4 regions of the Paenibacillus xanthanilyticus genome follow, and region 1 is predicted to be linked to each of the others. Evidence: a T-box and tRNA genes for the amino acid it is inferred to sense, from the RefSeq annotation. Region 1 holds a T-box; the other regions hold tRNA genes.

Region 1 (4,968 bases):
TCGCGGGCGAAGAGACGCCGGCTTCTTACGATCTGGAGGCCGCGAACATCGAGCAGGCGAAGCTTAAAGAATCCGCAGAGCCGGTGAACATGGTCACGTTGGCCGACATCATCCCGGGCTGGGGCCAGACGGACGCCTTCGAAGAGGATTGGATGAAGGCGCTCAAAGAAGCGAACGCCAAGTAATTGAACGCGGGTCCCCGGCGGACCACAACCTTAGCAGCGCTCCTATCCCTTACGGATAGGGGCGCTCTATCCTGTTTAGAGGGGATGGCGAGACTAATGATGCAGCAGCAGGCCGCAAGGCTGGAGATGAAACGGATTTCGATCGCTTTCCCGGGCGTGCAGGCGCTCAGCGAGGTCGACTTTGCAGCCGAAGGCGGTCGGGCGCACGCGCTCATCGGCGCGAACGGCGCCGGCAAATCGACGCTGATGAAAGTGCTGGCGGGCGCTTACGGGCATTATACCGGCACGATCCATATCGACGGTCAAGAGGCGGCAATCCGCACGCCGAAGGACGCGAAGCGGCATGGGGTCCAGATCGTCTACCAAGAGGTGGACACGGCGCTTATACCGAATTTGACCGTGGCGGAGAACATTATGCTCGAGCGCACGGTTCACGATATGAAAGGACGCCAATGGATCAACTGGGGCGAGCTGCACCGGTCGGCGCAGGCCGTGCTGGAGCGGATGAACGTTCGGGTGCCGACGCGAAAGCTGGTGCAGGAGCTGACGCTGGCGGAGAAGCAGATGGTGCTTATCGCCCGGTCGATGACGCTGGAATGCCGCTTCCTCGTGCTGGACGAGCCGACCGCGCCGCTCAGCCGCGCCGAGACCGAGCAGCTGTTCAAGCTCGTCCGGCTGCTGAAGGATCAAGGCGTGGGCGTCATATTCATCTCGCACCGGCTGCCGGAGCTGTACGAGATCTGTGAGGACATTACGATCATGCGCGACGGCAAGCTGGTCATCCAAGACGAGATCGCCAACATTCCGCAGCAGCGGGTCGTCGAGCATATGCTCGGGGCGAAGATGGATGGTCAGTTCCCCAGCGTCCGGCGCGAGATCGGCGACATTGGCTTCGAGGCGAAACATATCGTGGACCCGGGCAAGGTCGGTGGCGTAAGCCTGGCGGTGCGCGCGGGCGAAATCGTCGGTCTCGCGGGGCTAGTCGGCGCGGGCAAGACCGAGCTGTGCCGGGCGTTGTTCGGCGCTTCGCCGTCGGCGACGGGCGATATCATCGTGCGCGGGCGGAAGCTGCGGGTCGGCTCGCCGCATGACGCGGTGCGCGGGGGACTCGCGCTCGTACCGGAGGAACGCCGACGCGAAGGCGTCTTCGTCGGCGAATCGGTCGGAGATAACTTGACGGCCGCCGTCTTGTCGCGGTTCACCGCTTGGGGCTCTTGGCTGAGCCGGAAGAAGGAGAACGCCGCGGCGGCGGAGATGATCGCGAGCCTCGGCATCAAGACGCCGAGCGAGCGGGCGCTCGTGCGCAATCTCTCCGGCGGCAATCAGCAGAAGGTCGCGATCGGCAAGTGGCTGCTCGCGGACGCGGACGTGTACATTTTCGACGAGCCGACCAAAGGGGTGGACGTCGGCGCGAAGCGCGACATCTACGAGCTGGTGGCGGGCCTTGCGGCGCGGGGCAAATGCGTCTTGTACGCATCCAGCGAACTGCCCGAGATGCTCGGACTGACGGACCGCATGTATGTCATGTATGACGGCGCCATCCGCAAGGAGCTGGTGACAAAGGATACCAGCGAGGAAGAAATTTTGCTCTACAGCACGGGAGGTATGGCGAAATGAAAACGACGGTCGAGCTTCGCGAGAAACGCGCGTTCAATGCGGTCGAATTGTTGTACAAATACGGGACGATCCTGACGATCCTCGTGCTGGTGGCGGTATTCGGCACGATGGCGGACGGCTTCCTGAACGGGTCTAATCTTATCAATATTTTGCGCTCCATCTCCATCGTCACGATAATCGCGATCGGTCTCACGGTCTCGCTTGCGGTCGGCGGGTTCGATCTGTCTGTCGGCTCGGCGGCTACGCTCGCCAACGCGGTCGTCATCTCGATGTTCGTCTGGCACGGACAAAACCTGTTCGTCGGCATCGCGGTCGCGGTCGCCATCTGTCTGGTGATCGGGCTGTTGAACGCGTTCCTGGTGACCAGCTTCAACATTCAAGACATGCTCATGACGCTGGCGACGATGTTCGTCATCCAGGGCGTGGCGCTCACCTATACGAAGGGCGCGACGATATCGGAAAATATGGTCATGCCAAGCGGCGATTTCGCGACGGGACTTATTCCCGATGTCTTCTCGAAGCTCGGCTCCGTGCCGTGGATCATCATCATTATGCTGATCGCGGTGGCTGCGGTGCACGTGTTCTTGAACTATACGAAGCATGGCCGCTACATGTACATGATCGGCGGGAATGCGGAGGCCGCGAAGCTGTCGGGCATTGCGGTGAAACGCTACCGGCTGGCCGCCTATCTCCTCTCCGCGCTGTTCGCGGGCGTCGGCGGCATCGTGCTTGCGGCGCGGGTCATGACTGCGGAAGTGAATGCGGGCGCGCCTTATCTGATGGACGCGGTCGCGGCGGCGTTCATCGGCTTCTCCGTCTTCGGGGCTGGCAAGCCGAACGCCTTCGGCACGTTCGTCGGCGCGGTGCTCATCGGCATTTTGTCCAATGGACTGGTCATGTTGTCCGTGCCCTATTACGCGATGGATATCGTGAAAGGCTCGGTGCTGGCGCTGGCGCTGGCCATAACGTACTATAAGCGGAAACATGCATGAGCTGAGGCCGGCTGCGGGAGACGCGGTCGGCTTTTGTTCGTTTGGCGGCGACGGCAGCATGGGTGAACCAGTCTTGCCAATGTGCGAATTTTGTGATAATTTATCTCCAAGTTCATTCATAGCGTAAATGTTGAAGAACGGGAGAGTACTCTGCGTGGCGCAGTCTTAGCGAGCCGGGTTGGTGGGAGCCGGTACGCGCGCATGGAGGAAGCGGACCCGGGAGATGATTCGCCGACAGCCGCGCCGCGGTCGTAGGCGAATCCGGTCAAGGGCCGTTATCCCGATCGAGCGGCCGTCCTTCGGGAGCGGCACTTAGAGTGGCACCGCGGGAACCAACAGGCTCTCGTCTCTTAAGAGACGGGGGCTTTTTTGCGTTTGAAATCGACCAAGGGAGTGCAAGGACATGCAGAAGATGAGAGCCATTATTGCGCGGGAAATAACGAAATTGCTCGAAAACGCCGAGGCTTCGGAAATCGAGAGTCTGATCGAATATCCGCCGAATCCGGAGATGGGAGACTTGTCGCTCCCTTGTTTTAAGCTGAGCAAGCAGCTGCGCAAGCCGCCGCAGGCGATCGCCGAGGAGCTGAAGTCGCGGATCGGGCTGGATAGCTTCGCTCGGGTAGAGGCCGTCTCCGGGTACTTGAACTTCTATCTGGACGGCGCGCGGTTCGCGTCGTCGGTCATCAGCGAAGCGCTTACGCAGGGAGACCGTTACGGCTCGCGAAATATCGGCGAAGGCGGGAAGGTGGTCATCGATTATTCGTCGCCCAACATCGCCAAGCCGTTCCACATCGCGCATCTGCGTTCGACGGTGATCGGCCATGCGCTGTACCGCATTCATGAATTTCTCGGCTTCGATTGCGTCGGCGTGAACCATCTTGGAGACTGGGGCACGCAATTCGGCAAGTTGATCGTGGCATACCGTCAATGGGGCGATGCAGCGGAGGTCGAAAGTGACGGGATCGACGAACTGCTGCGTTTGTACGTGAAGTTCCACGATGAAGCCGAGCGCGACCCATCGCTGGAAGATCAGGCGCGGAACTGGTTCGTGCGCATGGAGCAGGGGGACGAGGAAGCGCTGACGCTGTGGCGCCGTTTCGTCGACATCAGCTTGGCGGAGTTTAAGCGGATCTATGAGCTGCTCGGCGTCTCGTTCGATTCGTATACGGGAGAGAGCTTTTACAACGGCCGCATGGAGGCGGTCGTCGCGGAGCTTCGCGAGAAAGCGCTGCTCGAGGAAGACAACGGCGCTTGGCTCGTGCGGCTGGATGCCTACGACATGCCGCCCGCGCTCATTCTGAAGAAGGATGGCAGCTCGCTCTATCATACGCGCGACATAACGGCAGCGCTGTACCGCAAAGCAACATACGATTTTCGCAAGGCGATATACGTGACGGATTACGCGCAAAACCTTCATTTCGCGCAATGGTTCAAGGTCGTCGAGCTGATGGGGTACGGCTGGGCGAAGGACCTCGTCCATGTGCCGTTCGGCCGAGTCAGCTTGGAAGGCGCCAGCCTATCCACGCGTAGGGGCAACGTGCTGAAATTGGAGGATGTGTTGAACCAAGCAATCGCCAAAACGCGCGAGATTATGGAAGCCCGTCCCCAGCCGATCGCGGATGTCGAGACGGTGTCCCGACAGGTTGGCGTCGGCGCGGTCATCTTTCACGATCTGGGCTCCAGCCGGATCAAGGACATCGATTTCAAGTGGGAGGACGTGCTCAATTTCGAGGGCGAGAGCGGTCCGTACGTGCAGTATACGCATGCGCGCGCATGCAGCGTGCTGGCGAAGGCGGAAGCAGCCGGGCTTGCTTTATGCGAGATCGGGCAGCAGGCACCTGGCGAAGCGGTGTTGGGGGCGCTGCCGATCAACGAAGCGACCGTGCGACTGGCGAAGGAGCTGTCGCTGTTCGGCGAGCGGGTGGAGCTGGCGATGCACAAGCTGGAGCCGTCCATCGTCGCGCGCTGCTTGGTCGACGTCGCGCAGGCGTTCAACCGTTTCTATCACGAATGCCGCATTATGGCGGAGGAGGATGGCGTACGGACGGCACGGTTGGCGCTCGTGCAGGCGGCGAAGCTTACGCTCGCCAATGGACTGCGGCTGATCGGGCTGGAAGCGCCGGAGAAGATCTAAGATGCGGGGGAAGGGGAGAAACCGGCGATGAACATTGAAA
Region 2 (4,968 bases), 2.0 Mb from region 1:
CCTCCCGGTATGTTGACTCCTATCCCATGACGGTTTCAGAGTCCGCTATCTATATCCACGCTCCACTGCTATCCAATGGCTGTCCCTCTAACCGGGGACATGCTCGTTATGGTCTAGATTAAGTAGGACAAACTGTAGCGAAGGAGCTGCGGTAAGCAGCTCCTTCGTCTCTATTCAAAAGTCGAATATTACAGACCTTTGGATGCGATATATGCAGCCAGGTCAACAACGCGGTTGGAGTAGCCCCACTCGTTGTCATACCAGGAAACGACTTTAACCATGTTGCCTTCAACAACCATCGTCGACAGCGCGTCGATCGTGGAGGAAGCTGGGTCGCCGTTGTAGTCGCTCGATACAAGCGGCTCTTCGGAGAAGTTAAGGATGCCTTTCAGCGGGCCTTCAGCAGCTGCTTTCAGTGCCGCGTTTACTTCGTCAACCGTTACATTGGATTTCACTTCGACAACCAGGTCTGTAACGGAAACGTTAGGCGTAGGAACACGCATAGCCATACCGTTCAGCTTGCCTTTCAGCTCTGGCAGTACCAAGGATACTGCTTTAGCAGCGCCTGTGGAGGAAGGAATGATGTTCTCGGCAGCTGCACGAGCGCGACGCAGGTCTTTATGCGGAAGGTCGAGAACGGATTGGTCGTTTGTGTACGAGTGAACCGTTGTCATCATACCTTTAACGATACCGAATTTGTCGTTCAGAACTTTAGCGAATGGAGCCAGACAGTTCGTTGTGCAAGATGCGTTGGAGATAACGGTGTGGGAAGCCGCATCGTATTTCTCTTCGTTAACGCCCATTACGATCGTAATGTCTTCGTTTGTAGCCGGTGCGGAAATAATAACTTTCTTCGCGCCGCCTTTCAGGTGAAGCTCGGCTTTTTCTTTCGCCGTGAAGATACCCGTCGATTCAACGACGATCTCGGCGCCAACGCTTGCCCAAGGGAGGTTCTCTGGGTTGCGCTCAGCGAATACTTTGATTTCTTTGCCGTTCACGATCAGTGCGCCTTCTTTAGCTTCTACAGTGCCTTCGAATGTGCCTTGAGTCGTGTCATATTTGAGCAGGTGTGCCAATGTTTTCGTGTCTGTCAGGTCGTTGACTGCGACGATCTCTACGTTCGGGTTGCTGAAAGATGCGCGGAACACGTTGCGGCCGATACGGCCAAATCCGTTAATACCTACTTTTACCATGTTAGTTCTGCCTCCTAAAGGTAATTTTCAATATATCTCAAGACCTCGTGCCAGCGTTGCCTTGCGGCCCGCCCGCGTCGGTCAAGATCACTTATTATTCGCTTTCCCTGTCAAGCAGTGCGGCGATTTCTAGCGCCGCCGCCTCGTCGGTGACGAGCACGTCGTCATGACCGAACTGCATAATGGCGGCGATTGCCTCGCCTTTGCTGCTGCCGCCCGCGATCGCGATGACCACTTCGGTTGCCATGATATCTTCGAGCCGCAGTCCAATAGTAGGCATACGGTGAACGACGGTACCCGTTCGGTCGAAATAATACCCGAACGCTTCCGCGTGCGCCCCTTCCGATCGCAAGGCCTCGATGAACGTCGTGCTCAGCCGTCGCCTGCGTGCCATAACCATAGCGTCCCCGATGCCGTGTACGACAATACGGGCGCTTCGGATGACATCGACGATCTCGCGCACGTTCGGCTCCTGCATGAGCGTCGTGTACGCTTCTTCGCCCAGATGGTCCGGAACATGAAGGAGCCGGTACTGCGCTCCTGTTCGCTTGGCCATCGTGGAAGCCAGCGTATTAGCCTGATAATCCATGCTCTCGCCGAGTCCGCCACGGGCGGGCACGAACCAATTGCCTTTCAGCGGTGTCTGCGTCGTCAGCTGATTAGCCACTTGCGCGAGCGTCGATCCGCCGGTAATGGCGACGACGTCGTCCTTCTCCATGTACTTGCGCAGTACAACGCAGCCGGCTAAGCCTAGCTCGCGTTTCGTATGCCGCGATGTTTCGGAATCGCCTGGCACGATTACGACCTGCTTCAATCCGTATCGGGTACGGATGCGTTCCTCGAGATCGGACAAGCCGAACATTTGCTGATAGAGCGGCTCCATCTCGTCCAGAAGTTTCTTACCCTCTTCCGTAATGCGCATACCGCCTGCCTCGATCTGAAGCAGTCCTTGCGATTTCAGAAAATCGGTCTCGGCCCGCAGCACGCGCTCCGTCATCTCGAGCGAGGCCGCCAGCGTGCGGCGCCCGATCATATCGGACAACATCACCTGGCGCAGGATGAGATAACGCTTCTTCATCACAACGAGCAGATCCGGCAGGAGCTTCTGTTGTATTTCGATGAGAGACTGCATGGTGCTCACATCCACTCCATTATTGCCGAATTGGGGCTTGATAATATCAGGGACGCGATCCGTCCCGCATGTTCATTTTAAGTCCCACCATTATTGTACTCCAAACGTTGGAATGGAGCAAGTTTGGTTTTCTAAATGAAACCGGTTACCGCGCCCATTTGCAATAAATTTTCTTTTCGCGACGACTTGCATTTTCGAATTGTATAGGTTACAATGAATCTCGCTATCGCTTATTGAATACGCGCCCGTGGTCCAATGGATATGACGTAGGCCTCCGGAGCCTGAGATCGAGGTTCGATCCCTCGCGGGCGCGCCACTTACTTTTTTCTACATAATGATCGACACGACAACCGGCTGCCGCCGGTTTTTTTGTTTTTTATGTTTGACCTTTTTTGACTTTTGGGGAGCAATCCGGTATGATGGGCTTACGCTTACTTAGCCTGCCCCGGATCCGGTTTTAAACCCGTCTTCCGAGGTAACACTTGATAACCATTAAGGAGGGACTTGGACATGAATTTCGTACCTATGGTCATTGAGCAAAGCAACCGCGGGGAACGCGCCTACGACATCTACTCCCGTCTGTTGAAGGACCGCATCATCTTCCTCGGCACCCCGGTGAACGACGTCGTCGCCAACTCCATCATCGCGCAATTGCTGTTTCTGGCGGCGGATGATCCCGAGAAAGATATTTCGCTTTACATCAACAGCCCTGGCGGTTCTGTCTCCGCAGGTCTCGCCATATTCGATACGATGCAGTTCATCAAGCCGGACGTCTCCACGATCTGCGTCGGACTGGCCGCTTCCATGGGTGCCTTCCTGCTGGCCGCCGGTGCTAAAGGCAAGCGTTTTGCCCTGCCGAACAGCGAAGTGATGATTCACCAGCCGCTTGGCGGCGCGCAAGGCCAGGCAAGCGATATCGAGATTCGCGCCAAACACATTCTCAAGACGCGCGACACGCTCAACCGGATCTTGTCCGAACGGACGGGACAGCCGCTCGAGAAAATCGAACGCGACACGGACCGCGACTATTTCATGAGCGCGGAAGAAGCCTTCAAGTATGGCCTTGTCGATAAAGTCATCGAGAAAGTTTAACGCCCCACAAAGACCCGTCAGCCTGCCTGCCGGGTCTTTGTTTATCTCCAGCCATCCCCATTACCACACAACTCCTCCTCTGTCAACAAAAACTCAATGGTCTGAATTCATGACCACTCTGCGCCGCTTTCATGATACGATGTACTAAATCATTCCAATTACACCTTAGGTTAGGGCACATAAAATCTTATTTTATGGAGTTGCTTTCGTTATGAATCGATCTCAATCTATCGCGAGTGTTCGTTCCTTTCTTCGTCATGAGAGTGAAGAGCCTGCGTTTTATGAAACTTATCCCTCCGCGTTCGGCGCCTCCTTCATCCGGGAATCGGACGATACGCCTTCCGAGCCCAATATTTATCTGCCTATGCAGGACAAATCCATGCTGCTTCGTCCGCTCAGCGATACGCATTTGCTGGAGGTCTATCACGAAGCCAAGGCGATGCGACTGTCGAACGAATTCATCGCGCTCATCGAACATGCGCTTGAACAACGCGGCATCTCGCTTACCGACAATTGAACGACCGCTAACGCCCCTCTACGCGAGGCGGCTCGCGCGCAACATAAAAAGGCAGCTGCTCTTAAGCAGCTGCCTTTTTATTATTGCATTTCGTACGAAACCGTCACGCTCGTCGAGACCGTTACTTCGCCCGTCTGAACCGAACTTCCACCCGCCGAATCGGCTGCGGACTCCGCGATGATTTTGTCCGTCCGGAAGATCGGCACGCTCGCAACATCGCCTTGCGTAATGTTGACTACCTGCTTCACCGCGCGTCCGCCCGCTTTGGCGAGCACGTCGGCTTTACGCTTCGCTTGCGCCATCGCCTTCTCCATCGCTTGCAGCTCATATTGCTCTTGGTTCTCCACATCGAACCGGACGCCGTCGACGCGATTGGCGCCAGCGGTCGATAGGTTATCGATCAGCGCGCCGATGCCGTCTAGGTTACGGCTCGTAATTTCGATGCTGTGCGTAGCCGTGTAGCCGATGATTTTGCTCGTGCCGTCCTTCTCGTTGTACTGGTATTGCGGTTGGACGTAGAAGCCGGTCGTCTTCACGTCTTTCTTGTCGAGCTTGTACGTCGTGAAAAGCAGCTTCTCGATCGCTGCAAACTGGGTCGCGTTCTTCGCCTGCGCTTCTTTCGCCGTCGCGGCTTTCGTCTCGACCCCGGCGTTAATGTACGCCACATCCGGCGCGACCTTGATCTCGCCTTTACCTGCTACCGTAATCAATCCCCGCTCTACGCTCACCGTCTCCGCCGCCTTTACGAACGGGGCTGGTCCGCCCGCCCCGATGATGGTTCCGAACCCGATCGCCACCGCGAGCGCTGGCACCAGCAGCAGCATCGGCCGTTTTCTCCCTTTGTTCATCTTCTGCTGTTCCGTTTGTCCGTCATGCGTGAATCGTGTCATCGCACCCCAACACCCTTCTTCTTGGTTTGTGACTACTAGACGCGGCCGCTGTCCGAATTGTTGCACGTCACCAACAGCATTTCCTTTCCGAGGCGAATTCAGTAATTCTCCCGGGCGCGCCCCCCAGTCCGCTTACTTCGCTTC
Region 3 (4,968 bases), 680 kb from region 1:
CCAGCAGCGCAACCGCCCCGATGAAGGTGATCAGCTTATGATTAAGCGACCAGTTCAAAATTTTGCGGTAGCGAAGTCCGAGCGCGCCCGGTTTCTCTTCGTGCGTTTGGTTCGCTTTGAGTCCTTTGCGGAACATCATGTGCGTCATCATCGGCACGATCGTAATGGCGACCAGAAGCGACGCCAGGAGCGCGAAGACCATCGTGAGCGCGAACGGCATGAACATTTCGCCGATCGGTCCGCTTACCGTGCCAAGCGGCAGGAATACCGCGATCGTGACAAGCGTCGAAGAGAGGATCGGGATGAACATCTCCCGGGTCGCTTCGGTAATGAGTTCCTTGCCGCGCAGCCGCTCGCCGCGCAGCGCCATCCGGCGATAGTTGTTCTCGATGACGACGATCGAGTCGTCCACGACCCGGCCGATCGCGACGGTCATGGCGCCGAGCGTCATGATATTCAGCGTGATATCCATTTGCTTCAGAATGAGAAGCGCAATGACGAGCGACAACGGGATCGAGACGACCGAAATGATCGTCGTGCGAATGTTGCGCAGGAAGAGCAGAATGACGACGACCGCGAACAGCGCGCCGAACAGCGCTTTGTCGATCATCGTGGTGACCGATTGTTCGATCGGCTTGCCTTGGTCGAGCAAGACGACGGTGTTGATATCCGCATGCTCGGCTTTGAAATCCTCGGCTCTTTCTTTCACCGCATTGACCACGTCTACCGTGTTCGCGTCCGAAGCCTTCGTGGCATTGATGCCGATGGAGAGCTCGCCGTTCGTGCGGGAAATCGATTCCGCCTTATTAATCATTTCGATCGTGGCGATGTCCGAAAGTTTCACCGTCGGAATGCCAACAGCCGCACCAGGCGCAGGGGCACCGGTCGCCGCTCCGGCCGCGCCTGCTCCAGCCCCAGCCGCCGGACCAGCGCCAGCACCCGCGCCCGAAGGGATGGCTGGAATCGCGATGTTGCGGAGCTGCTCAAGCGTGGCGACGTTGCCGTCGACGACGATCGTTTTCTCGGACTTGTCCAACTCGAACAAGCCAAGCGGTACCTTCAGAGCGGAACCTTGCACGATGCCTTTGACGGTATCTTCGCTCAATCCGAGCTGCGCCATCTTTTCTTTATTGAACGTGAGCTGCACTTCTTTCATGTTCTGCCCGGAGATCGCGACCGAGCCGATGCCGTCGATGCCTTCAAGCGATGGCGTTAGCTCCGTCTCGACCAACTTCGTCACTTCTTCCAGGTCGCGCTCTTTCGAAGAGATGCTAAGCGACACGACCGGAAAATCGTTCAGGCTGATCTTGGAAATTTGCGTATCTTGGGCACCCGACGGCGCTTCGAATCCGCTGATCGCCTCGCGGAGCTCGCTCTCCGCTTCCTTCATGTCTTTGTCGTAGCCGTACTGCACTGTAATGATGGACACATTCTCGCTCGAGGTCGAGTTGACGGCGTCGACGCCGTTCAAGTTCTGAATGCGCTGCTCGAGCGGAACGGTGAGCTGGTCGGCCACCTCTTCCGGCGCCGCGCCTGGAAATACGGTGTTCACGGTCAAAATCGGAACGTTGATGTTGGGGATGGTCTCTTGCTTCATGTTCAAGCCGGAATATAGCCCGGCAACGACGACGATGATCGTCATGAGCCACAAAGCGAATTTGTTGTTTAACGAAAATCGGATAATACCCTTCACTTTCCCACTCCTTGTCCTTTGTCTCATCTTCCCCATCATCCAATTTGAACGACGGTCAATCTACCATTGATATTATTTGACCGCCGTTCAAAAGTCAATTTTAACGAACGGTCAGTCACAAACTTTACATACCTCACTACGCCCATGTTCATAAATTGTGCCATCCAATCGGTTACAATTCCGCGTTTCGTCACATCTATACTTTTTTTAAAAAAATACCGAAGTATTGGTTGCAAGCACCTTGTCCGGTATGGTATATTAATTTCCGTTGTCCCGGTAGCTCAGTTGGATAGAGCATGCGCCTTCTAAGCGCACGGTCGGGGGTTCGAATCCCTTCCGGGACGCCATTCCCTTAACACGAACAAAGCTCCTCATGACTTGTCATGAGGAGCTTTTTGTATTTCCCTCGTTCGTCTTACGTAAACAGCCTGCCATCGCGTACGAGCCTTCCCATGCGCCAATGGCGGTATACGAAAAAGAAATAGGCGCCCGCGACGATCAGCGGCGTCGCAACTCCGCTCCGCACGACCAGCTCGTCTCGGAACAAGGTGCCTTCAGAACCGTCCGTCTTCACCTGCATCGTATGCTTCCAGCTCTTGATCAACATCCCTCGCTCAGAGGTCGATAACCGTCTAGCCGAAGGGTCAATGTCTAGTACCGTGATCTCATGGCGTCCAAGCGGAAGGCGACCGAACAAGCGCATCGAAAGGGCATACGTTCCCCCGGCCGTCCAGCGCTTCGGAAACCCGCCGGGATCCAGGCTCAGAAACGCCATAAGCGGGGCGGATACCAGACGAAAGGTCGCGGTATCCGCTACTCGATCCCACATGAGCTCCGGCGCGCACGGCAATCGGGATTCCATCGTAAATTTCAACGTTCATCACCTATATCCACCAAGTTGTCGCGATTCCGGCGGCCAATGCTGCCCCTGCCAGCAACCAAGCCGGCACCTTCCACAGGACCAGCAGGGCGTACGCCGCCAAAACGACGCATAGATCAAGCTTGTTATGCACGGCCCCCGTAAATACCGGATCATACAAAGCGGCGAGCAGGATTCCCACAACAGCCGCGTTAACGCCCGTCAATGCCGCTTGCAGCCTCGCTTGGCCGCGAAGCGCGTTCCAGAACGGCAGCGCGCCGCCCACCAGCAGGAACGAAGGCAGGAACATCGCAAGCAGGGCGACCAGCGCGCCGGACCAACCGCCTGCCGCCATTCCAATATAAGCGGATAAAGTAAATAGGGGCCCGGGAACAGCCTGAGCGGCGCCATAGCCCGCCATGAACCGATCGCCGCTCATCCATGCTTGCTCCGCCACCGCCGGCTCCAGCATCGGGAGCACTACATGTCCGCCGCCAAAGACGAGCGAACCAGCGCGATAAAAAATGTCGCCGAGCTGGACCCACTTGTTATCCAGAACAGCCGCGGCGAGCGGCAAGCCGATCAGCAAAAGCACAAATAATGCCAGCAACCACACGGCTGCCCGAGCGCTGACTGGAGACGGAAACGGACTACTACCGTCTGCGGCCTCGTTGACGCGCTTAAAAAAGATCAGACCCGCTGCCGCGGCCCCCGCCAACACGATCAGCTGTACCCATGATGACGGCCATAACAGCGATACGGCGGCTGCCGCGAGCGCGATCGTCCCGGTCTTCCGCTCCGGCGCAAGCGTCCTCGCCATGCCCTGCACGGCTTGGGCGACGACCGCCACCGCAACGAGCAGTAGCCATCTCGCCCACGAGCCGTCGGCAGAGCCCGTCTGCTCCAATGCGAATGCGAGCACCGCGAGCGCCAGCGCCGAGGGAAGCGTGAAGCCGCTCCAAGCGGCAAAACCGCCCAGCCACCCGCCGCGCAGCATGCCGATCGCGATGCCGACTTGGCTGCTGGCCGGCCCGGGAAGCAGCTGACAGAGCGATACGAGCTCCGCGTAGGCACGGTCATTCAACCACTTTCGCCTTTCGACGTATTCAGCCCGAAAATACCCAAGGTGGGCCACTGGTCCGCCGAACGACGTAAGTCCAAGCCGCAGCGCGACCCGGAATATCTCCCAAACCGAGCTTGTGCGCGGCTCGGTATATTCCGTATTGTTCGTCATTGTTGTTCGCTCCTCATCGATTCAAATCCGGACAAGACTGATCCGGACTTCGACCGATCGTACCATCCGCTCCGGCGGCCGTAAAGTGAAGAAATTGTAAAATAATAGCCGTTTTCTTAGATGGGCAGCTCTTGCCCTTTCGCGTCCACGAAACCGCGCTTCACCTGCAGCGGTCTGGCCCGCTCCAGAAGACCCACGATCGACTCCGCCGTCGCGGCCGGATCGCCTGGCGCTTGTTCTCCGCCCATATCCGTGCGAATCCAACCCGGATGGATCGAGAGTACCTGAAAGCCTTGCGGCGCCAGCTCCATCCGAAGCTTCTCCGTGAAATAAGTAAGCGCGGATTTGGATACTCCGTACGGATAATCGCCGGCATAGACCGAGGCGTACGCCCCCGCCTCCGAAGAGATATTCAGGATCGACGGCAGCTTCGCGCCGCGGAGCAGCGGCAGCAGCGACTGCGCGACGAGCACGGGACCGACGAGATTCGTCGTCAAGGAAGCGTTCAACGCATCCGGATCGAGCGACTCGATCCCGTCCTCCCGGCCAAGCAAGATCGCCGCGTTGTTCACGAGACCATCGATCGCCGATTCGCGCGCGGCGATCGCATCGGCGAACGAACGAATCGAATCCCGGCAGGCGACATCCAGCTCGATCGGGATGATCCGTTCTCTAACTAGCGGTTCGAGATGCCCATATCGGTCGAGGTCTGCCGGATTTCGCATGCCGGCATATACCGTGTGCCCTCTTTTGGCGGCGGCGCTCGCAAGCTCGTACCCAAGCCCTCTGCTTGCGCCCGTAATCGCGATTTTCATCTTTCTCTCCTCCTGTTCCTAAGCCTATCTTCTATAGTATAGCGCTTTCACGAAGGGATTTCTAACCATGAACTTCCCCGCGGCAGATTCCAACCCATGTTCGCACGGTTATATGATTTTGAACGCCTGTGCGTAAAAAACGCGCGAACTCGAAATGCTATGGCAGTGAAAGGAGTGTTTGGCAATGACCGAACAAAACCAAAAGCAGCCCGTCCCGCAACCGGCGGACGGCCCTCAACGCCCGACGACGCTTCCTCCTCAACACCAGAATCAGCAGCCCGGGCTGGAGTCCGAAATGACGCCGAAGCCGCTCTTCGAATCCCCCGCGTATTTGGCGGCGGGCAAGCTCAAAGGGAAAGCAGCGATC
Region 4 (4,968 bases), 1.8 Mb from region 1:
GCCATAATAACGGAGAGGGCTAAGCTTCTCCGAACTTGTGAAAAGTCCCTGGTTGTTCCTCGCGAAAGGAACGGCACAGGGATTTTTTAAATAATTTTTACAGAAATCCCCTTCCCGTCGCGCCCTAGTATCGTTTAAAATAGGAGGGCTCGCGTTACTGCGCGGCAGAACACAAGGGAGGATACCAACCTACATGAATCGATTGAAAATTGTTGTACCGCTGCTGCTTGCCGCACTTATGTTGATCGTATCCGGCTGTAGCGCCGGCAAGTCTCCGAAAGAAGATATTGTCTCGGCGTTAACCAAGATGCAAGATCTGAAGTCATACAGCTTCAAAGGCGAACTGGGCTTCGATGAACTGACGCTGCCGGAGAGCATGAGCGCGGAAGATGCGCAGGCGGCCGCCATGGTCTCGAGCCTGCTCAAGGGCGCGACGGTCACGTTCCGCGGCAATGCCCAGACCAAGCCGATGCGCACGGAATTGACGATGGATATGAAGCTGGGCGGAGACGGCATGAGTTTCAATCTTAGCTTCCCGATGATCGTGACGGAAGAGAAGATGTGGATTAAAATCCCGCAGATTCCGATGTTCCCGATGCCGGAGGAGCTGACAGGCAAATTTGTCGAGATCGACATGAAGAAGCTGGCAGAACAGCAAGGCCAAGATCTGAAGTCGCTGGATACGGCCGCTACCCAGCAGATGGTCCAAGAGATGACGAAGACGCTCATGGACAATTTTGACGAGAAAACCTACTTCAGCGAAGTGAAGGCGGCCGACGTGAAAGGTCTGCCGGAAGAGCTGAAGGACGAGAAGCTGATCCGTTTCGCGATTACGCCGGATAACTTCGACCAAGCGATCACGACGATCGTGGATAAGGTCGCGCCCCAGTTGATTGATTCGCTGCTGAAGAACGAATCGTACCTGACGGCGCTTGGCCTGACGAAGGAAGACCTGGAGAGCGCGAAGAAGGAATTGGAAGGCACGGAAGACGGCGAGATTAAGCAAGGCATCGATGAAATCAAGAAGAGCCTTAAAATCAACGAGCTCAGCGTAACGGGCGCGGTCAAAGACGATTATCTCGTGTACCAGAGCTTGATTGCCAACGTGGACGTGACAAACGAAGGCGAGACGATGAAATTCGGCCTGCACTTCGACACGAGCTATGACCAAATCAACGAAGACGTGAAGTTCGAATACGAGCTTCCGACCGATGCGGTACCGATGGAAGAGCTGGAGTCGCTGTTTGGCGGCGCGCCTGCGCTATAGGTTGACCGGTAGGAGCACCTCCCTTGGCGGAGGTGCTTTTTGTCGTATGGCGAGGCACGGAGCAAAGGAATTGGACATTCGATAACGTTATCCACATGTGCGTAACGCCGCGCGCGGATCGGAGGCTGATGCCGAGTTCGGGGGTAATGGGGAAAAACCTGTGGGTTTGTGGATAGCGATTCTTAAGCGGGATTTGGCGGATTAGAAACGGGAAAAATTGCGAATACGCGGGTCTGCTCCATTGCGGCCGGCAGATTTATCGACACAGGGCTGTTATAACGCCAAGACCCTTCTCCCAAGAGGAAGAAGGGTCTAGCGGAACACGTTATGCCCGAAGGTCGATACGCTGCCCCAAATGCGGCTGCGCGCTCTGCTGCATCGCTTGGAGGAGCCCTTCGTTGTGCGAGACGGCAGTCTCCTTGGCCATCTTCAGGACACTGATGCCGACGGCTTGCCCGAGCTTCATCTGAGACAAGCTCATGGACAGCATGGCGATATCCATCGTCGATTCCTCCTTCTCTATAGGAAGAATACTCCTATTATCGGCATTTGGAGAAGAAGATTGAATGACAGTTTGAAAAACGCCGCGTCTCGACGGATGATGGGTGGGTGAGCTGTAGGACGGTAGCCGGGTGGAGGTTGCGAACCCGAACAGGTTCATGTGATTGCGAAAACATGCTTTTCGTTTGGAATCGATATAAAAAGGTTTACTAGGTCATATACATGTCTACAAGAAAGAGACCCATTTCACGAGGTGATTGGATGACATCGGTATTTCTTGTAAAGGAAAAAGTGGATAACATGACCGAAATAATCAGAGCTATTTTCTCCAATCGGAAGGATGCTGACCGCTATCGCCAAAATAGCATGGTCCATCTTGGCAAGCAGCTGTGGATCGAGCGGTGGGCTGTGGATACGCAGTGATCACCCAAATAACCGACAAAAAAACGGCCCCTAACGGGGCCGTTGTGCATCTATGAGGGGATCTTGTTCGTTCCCAAACCACCCTTGATCAACAAGGGTTCGGCAGTTCAAATCGTGGCGCGCCCGAGAGGATTCGAACCTCCGACCTGCAGTTTAGGAAACTGTCGCTCTATCCTGCTGAGCTACGGGCGCGCGGTTCCATTATTTTAGCATAGACGGCTCGTACGCTGCAACATAAGCAGCGGTAGAGAAGGGCCTAGCGGCGTCAGTCGCATACAGCATATACGCTGCGCGCATCGCTTACCAGTGAAGAGACTTGCACGCTCCAGCACACGAGTAATGTTCGATATAGCGCTAATTTCACAACAGGAACGGTGCATAGGAACCATGCCAAGCGTGGTAGTAGATCAAAATGCCTGGAAATATGTAGATAACTGTCGAAAATAACTCTAATAAACAGGTAGTCTATCGACAAGAAATTACAAAAAACTAAGCTTCCGAAGCGTATAATTATAAGCGTTACTGATTGTAACCCTCGATGCGAATGGAGCGAACTGTACGCGACATGAAAGACAAAATACAACTACTGGATGAGCTCCATGCGCTTCGCGTCAAACTCCAGCATCTTGCGGAGGCGCGAGGGAGCCTGACCGACCCGGAAGTTCTGGCGGCAAGCGAAGCAGCGGACGAGCTGATCGTGGACTTGCAGCGGATACAGAAAGAAGAGCTGATTAGAGGGCGGACAGGTTATCGGACGTTCCCTTCGGAATAGGAAACCTACATGCGCCTTCTCAGCTTACGAAAGAAATTTGTGAGCAGAGCGGCGCATTCTTCTTGCAGCACGCCGCTAACCATCTCGGTCTCATGGTTGAACCGGGGCTCCTGCAGCAAATTCATCAGCGTGCCCGCGCAGCCGGCTTTCGGGTCGGTCGTGCCGTACACAACCTTGTGAATACGGCTCTGGACAAGCGCGCCGGCGCACATCGGGCAGGGCTCCAGCGTTACGTAGAGCGTACAGCCCATGAGCCGCCAAGCGCCCAAGTGCTTGCTCGCTTCCCGGATGGCTACCATTTCGGCATGGGCCGTAGGATCAGCGGTGGTCTCGCGCAGGTTGTGCCCACGACCGATGATGCTGCCGTCTTTCACGATAACGGCGCCAATCGGCACTTCGCCGATGGCTTCGGCTTTCCGTGCTTCTTCAATGGCCTCTTGCATCCAGCGTTGATCTTCTTCGCGTATAAACATCATAGGTATCTCCCGTCATTGTAGAGTGCAGCGTGCAATGGCTTTTTTCGACAACTTCATGTTGTCGTTTTCGCTCGAATTATGCTACGAACAAATATTCGTTGTTAACAGGTTGTGTATAGAATTGTGGATAAGTCGAGGTTTGTGCACATTATTATCCCCATTTTATTCAGTCGTCCTGTGCATAGAGTGGATAACTTGTGGATAAGGTTCGCGTTTTCTTGCCAAATCCACCGAAAACAATAGGCACATGCGGAAAAATCGGCGTACTGCAAAAAGTTATACCCGGTTCATCCGGGAGGTCTGGGGATGGGCTCATCACGCTGGTTCGTCCATGCACGGTCTTATCGAAAAGGGGTTGTCGCCAATTGTCAGTCAAGACGAAGCTCACCTGCATCATCTCGTTCATCGTGTTCGTGCTGCTTATCCTCAATGTGATTGTGAATGAATATTCGACACGGGTCAACCTGCGGGCCGAAGCGGAAGCGGAAATCACCGGCATTGCCAAGCAAATTACGACTTCGGTCGATCGGTATCATAACGGCATCCGGCTAATCGACCTAACGATGCAAGACAAGCTGAAATCGGTGTCTGCAGCCGTATCCGCATTGCTCGACCAGCCCGCAGATCGGATTCGCCCGCAAGAGCTTCGTGCGCTGACGGCACGGCTGGGCCTTGCCGAGATAACGATTCTGCAGCCGAATGGGCAAGGACAATATGCGATCGGGCCCTCTTCGGCCGATCAGCCCAGCGCGCTTGCAAACCCGGTTTGGACGGCCAATGCGTCTCGAATCGAGGCGCTTGCGCAAGAAGGAGCCGAGCCGCTGATCGGTTCAAGCGCGCCGCCAAGTTACAAAGCCGAACATACGGGAGAGAGTTGGAGTTATACATTCAGCTCCGCGCATGATTTTATCATCAGCTGCAAAGTCGTCGATCGTTTAGGAGATCGCTATGCGAGAGCGATGGGACCTGAATCGGTCATCGCGGTTATGATGGCGGATAATCCGGCGATACTGGAGATATCGGGCTTCGAGTACGATTCGGCCGCGCCGCAAAGCGGGCGTGACGGAGCGGGAGTCGTCACGCCGATATTCGGCAAATATACGTATGCAGACGAAGATGATGGAGAACGAATCGCCGCGGCCGCGAAAGAGACGCCGGTCTACCGGGATGCCGAGCTGCGGGGAAGCCGGGTCATCAAGAGCTATTTCGATACGAATGCGACGGACGGCTTCGTGCTTAGAATCGTATATGATAAGGCGCCAATGATGGAGCAGGTGATGGAGCAACGTGTCACGCAAATTTGGATCGCCGTGTTCCTGCTGCTGATTCTCGTCATCGGCAGCTATTGGATCGCAGGGGTTCTCATGCGGCCGATCCACGACGTGCTGTGGAAAATCAATGAGGTCTCCTTCGGCCGGTTCGACGATGCGATTCGAGTCAAGCGCAAGGATGAATTCGGCCAGCTCGCGAATCGCGTGAACGCCATGAGCAAAAACTTAAGCGTCTACACGGCGAAGCTAAAGGTGTCG

Evidence for each region. A T-box is a leader RNA that pairs with one kind of tRNA and senses whether it is charged. The one in region 1 lies ahead of argS (arginine--tRNA ligase), so its partner is inferred to be a tRNA-Arg.
Region 2: it encodes a tRNA-Arg, which carries the amino acid that the T-box ahead of argS (arginine--tRNA ligase) is inferred to sense. The anticodon was not compared.
Region 3: it encodes a tRNA-Arg, which carries the amino acid that the T-box ahead of argS (arginine--tRNA ligase) is inferred to sense. The anticodon was not compared.
Region 4: it encodes a tRNA-Arg, which carries the amino acid that the T-box ahead of argS (arginine--tRNA ligase) is inferred to sense. The anticodon was not compared.

Annotation. Positions count from the first base shown of each region.
Region 1 is NZ_JBHUHA010000002.1:1,115,785-1,120,752, reverse strand. It holds gene ACFSKT_RS22120 (sugar ABC transporter substrate-binding protein) at 1-185, shown strand, start outside; gene ACFSKT_RS22115 (sugar ABC transporter ATP-binding protein) at 282-1,802, shown strand; gene ACFSKT_RS22110 (ABC transporter permease) at 1,799-2,794, shown strand; T-box leader at 2,919-3,148, shown strand; gene argS (arginine--tRNA ligase) at 3,198-4,928, shown strand; gene ACFSKT_RS22100 (hypothetical protein) at 4,956-4,968, shown strand, end outside.
Region 2 is NZ_JBHUHA010000002.1:3,097,968-3,102,935, reverse strand. It holds gene gap (type I glyceraldehyde-3-phosphate dehydrogenase) at 189-1,193, opposite strand; gene ACFSKT_RS31160 (sugar-binding transcriptional regulator) at 1,288-2,325, opposite strand; tRNA gene ACFSKT_RS31155 (tRNA-Arg) at 2,567-2,641, shown strand; gene clpP (ATP-dependent Clp endopeptidase proteolytic subunit ClpP) at 2,836-3,417, shown strand; gene sda (sporulation histidine kinase inhibitor Sda) at 3,629-3,934, shown strand; gene ACFSKT_RS31140 (SIMPL domain-containing protein) at 4,015-4,824, opposite strand.
Region 3 is NZ_JBHUHA010000002.1:437,683-442,650, forward strand. It holds gene ACFSKT_RS19075 (efflux RND transporter permease subunit) at 1-1,693, opposite strand, end outside; tRNA gene ACFSKT_RS19080 (tRNA-Arg) at 1,964-2,040, shown strand; gene ACFSKT_RS19085 (hypothetical protein) at 2,109-2,567, opposite strand; gene chrA (chromate efflux transporter) at 2,578-3,786, opposite strand; gene ACFSKT_RS19095 (SDR family NAD(P)-dependent oxidoreductase) at 3,903-4,601, opposite strand; gene ACFSKT_RS19100 (SDR family oxidoreductase) at 4,786-4,968, shown strand, end outside.
Region 4 is NZ_JBHUHA010000002.1:2,956,815-2,961,782, forward strand. It holds gene ACFSKT_RS30490 (small acid-soluble spore protein P) at 1-23, shown strand, start outside; gene ACFSKT_RS30495 (hypothetical protein) at 194-1,267, shown strand; gene ACFSKT_RS30500 (YjfB family protein) at 1,593-1,769, opposite strand; gene ACFSKT_RS30505 (hypothetical protein) at 2,069-2,191, shown strand; tRNA gene ACFSKT_RS30510 (tRNA-Arg) at 2,307-2,383, opposite strand; gene ACFSKT_RS30515 (Spo0E family sporulation regulatory protein-aspartic acid phosphatase) at 2,757-2,963, shown strand; gene tadA (tRNA adenosine(34) deaminase TadA) at 2,969-3,436, opposite strand; gene ACFSKT_RS30525 (ATP-binding protein) at 3,805-4,968, shown strand, end outside.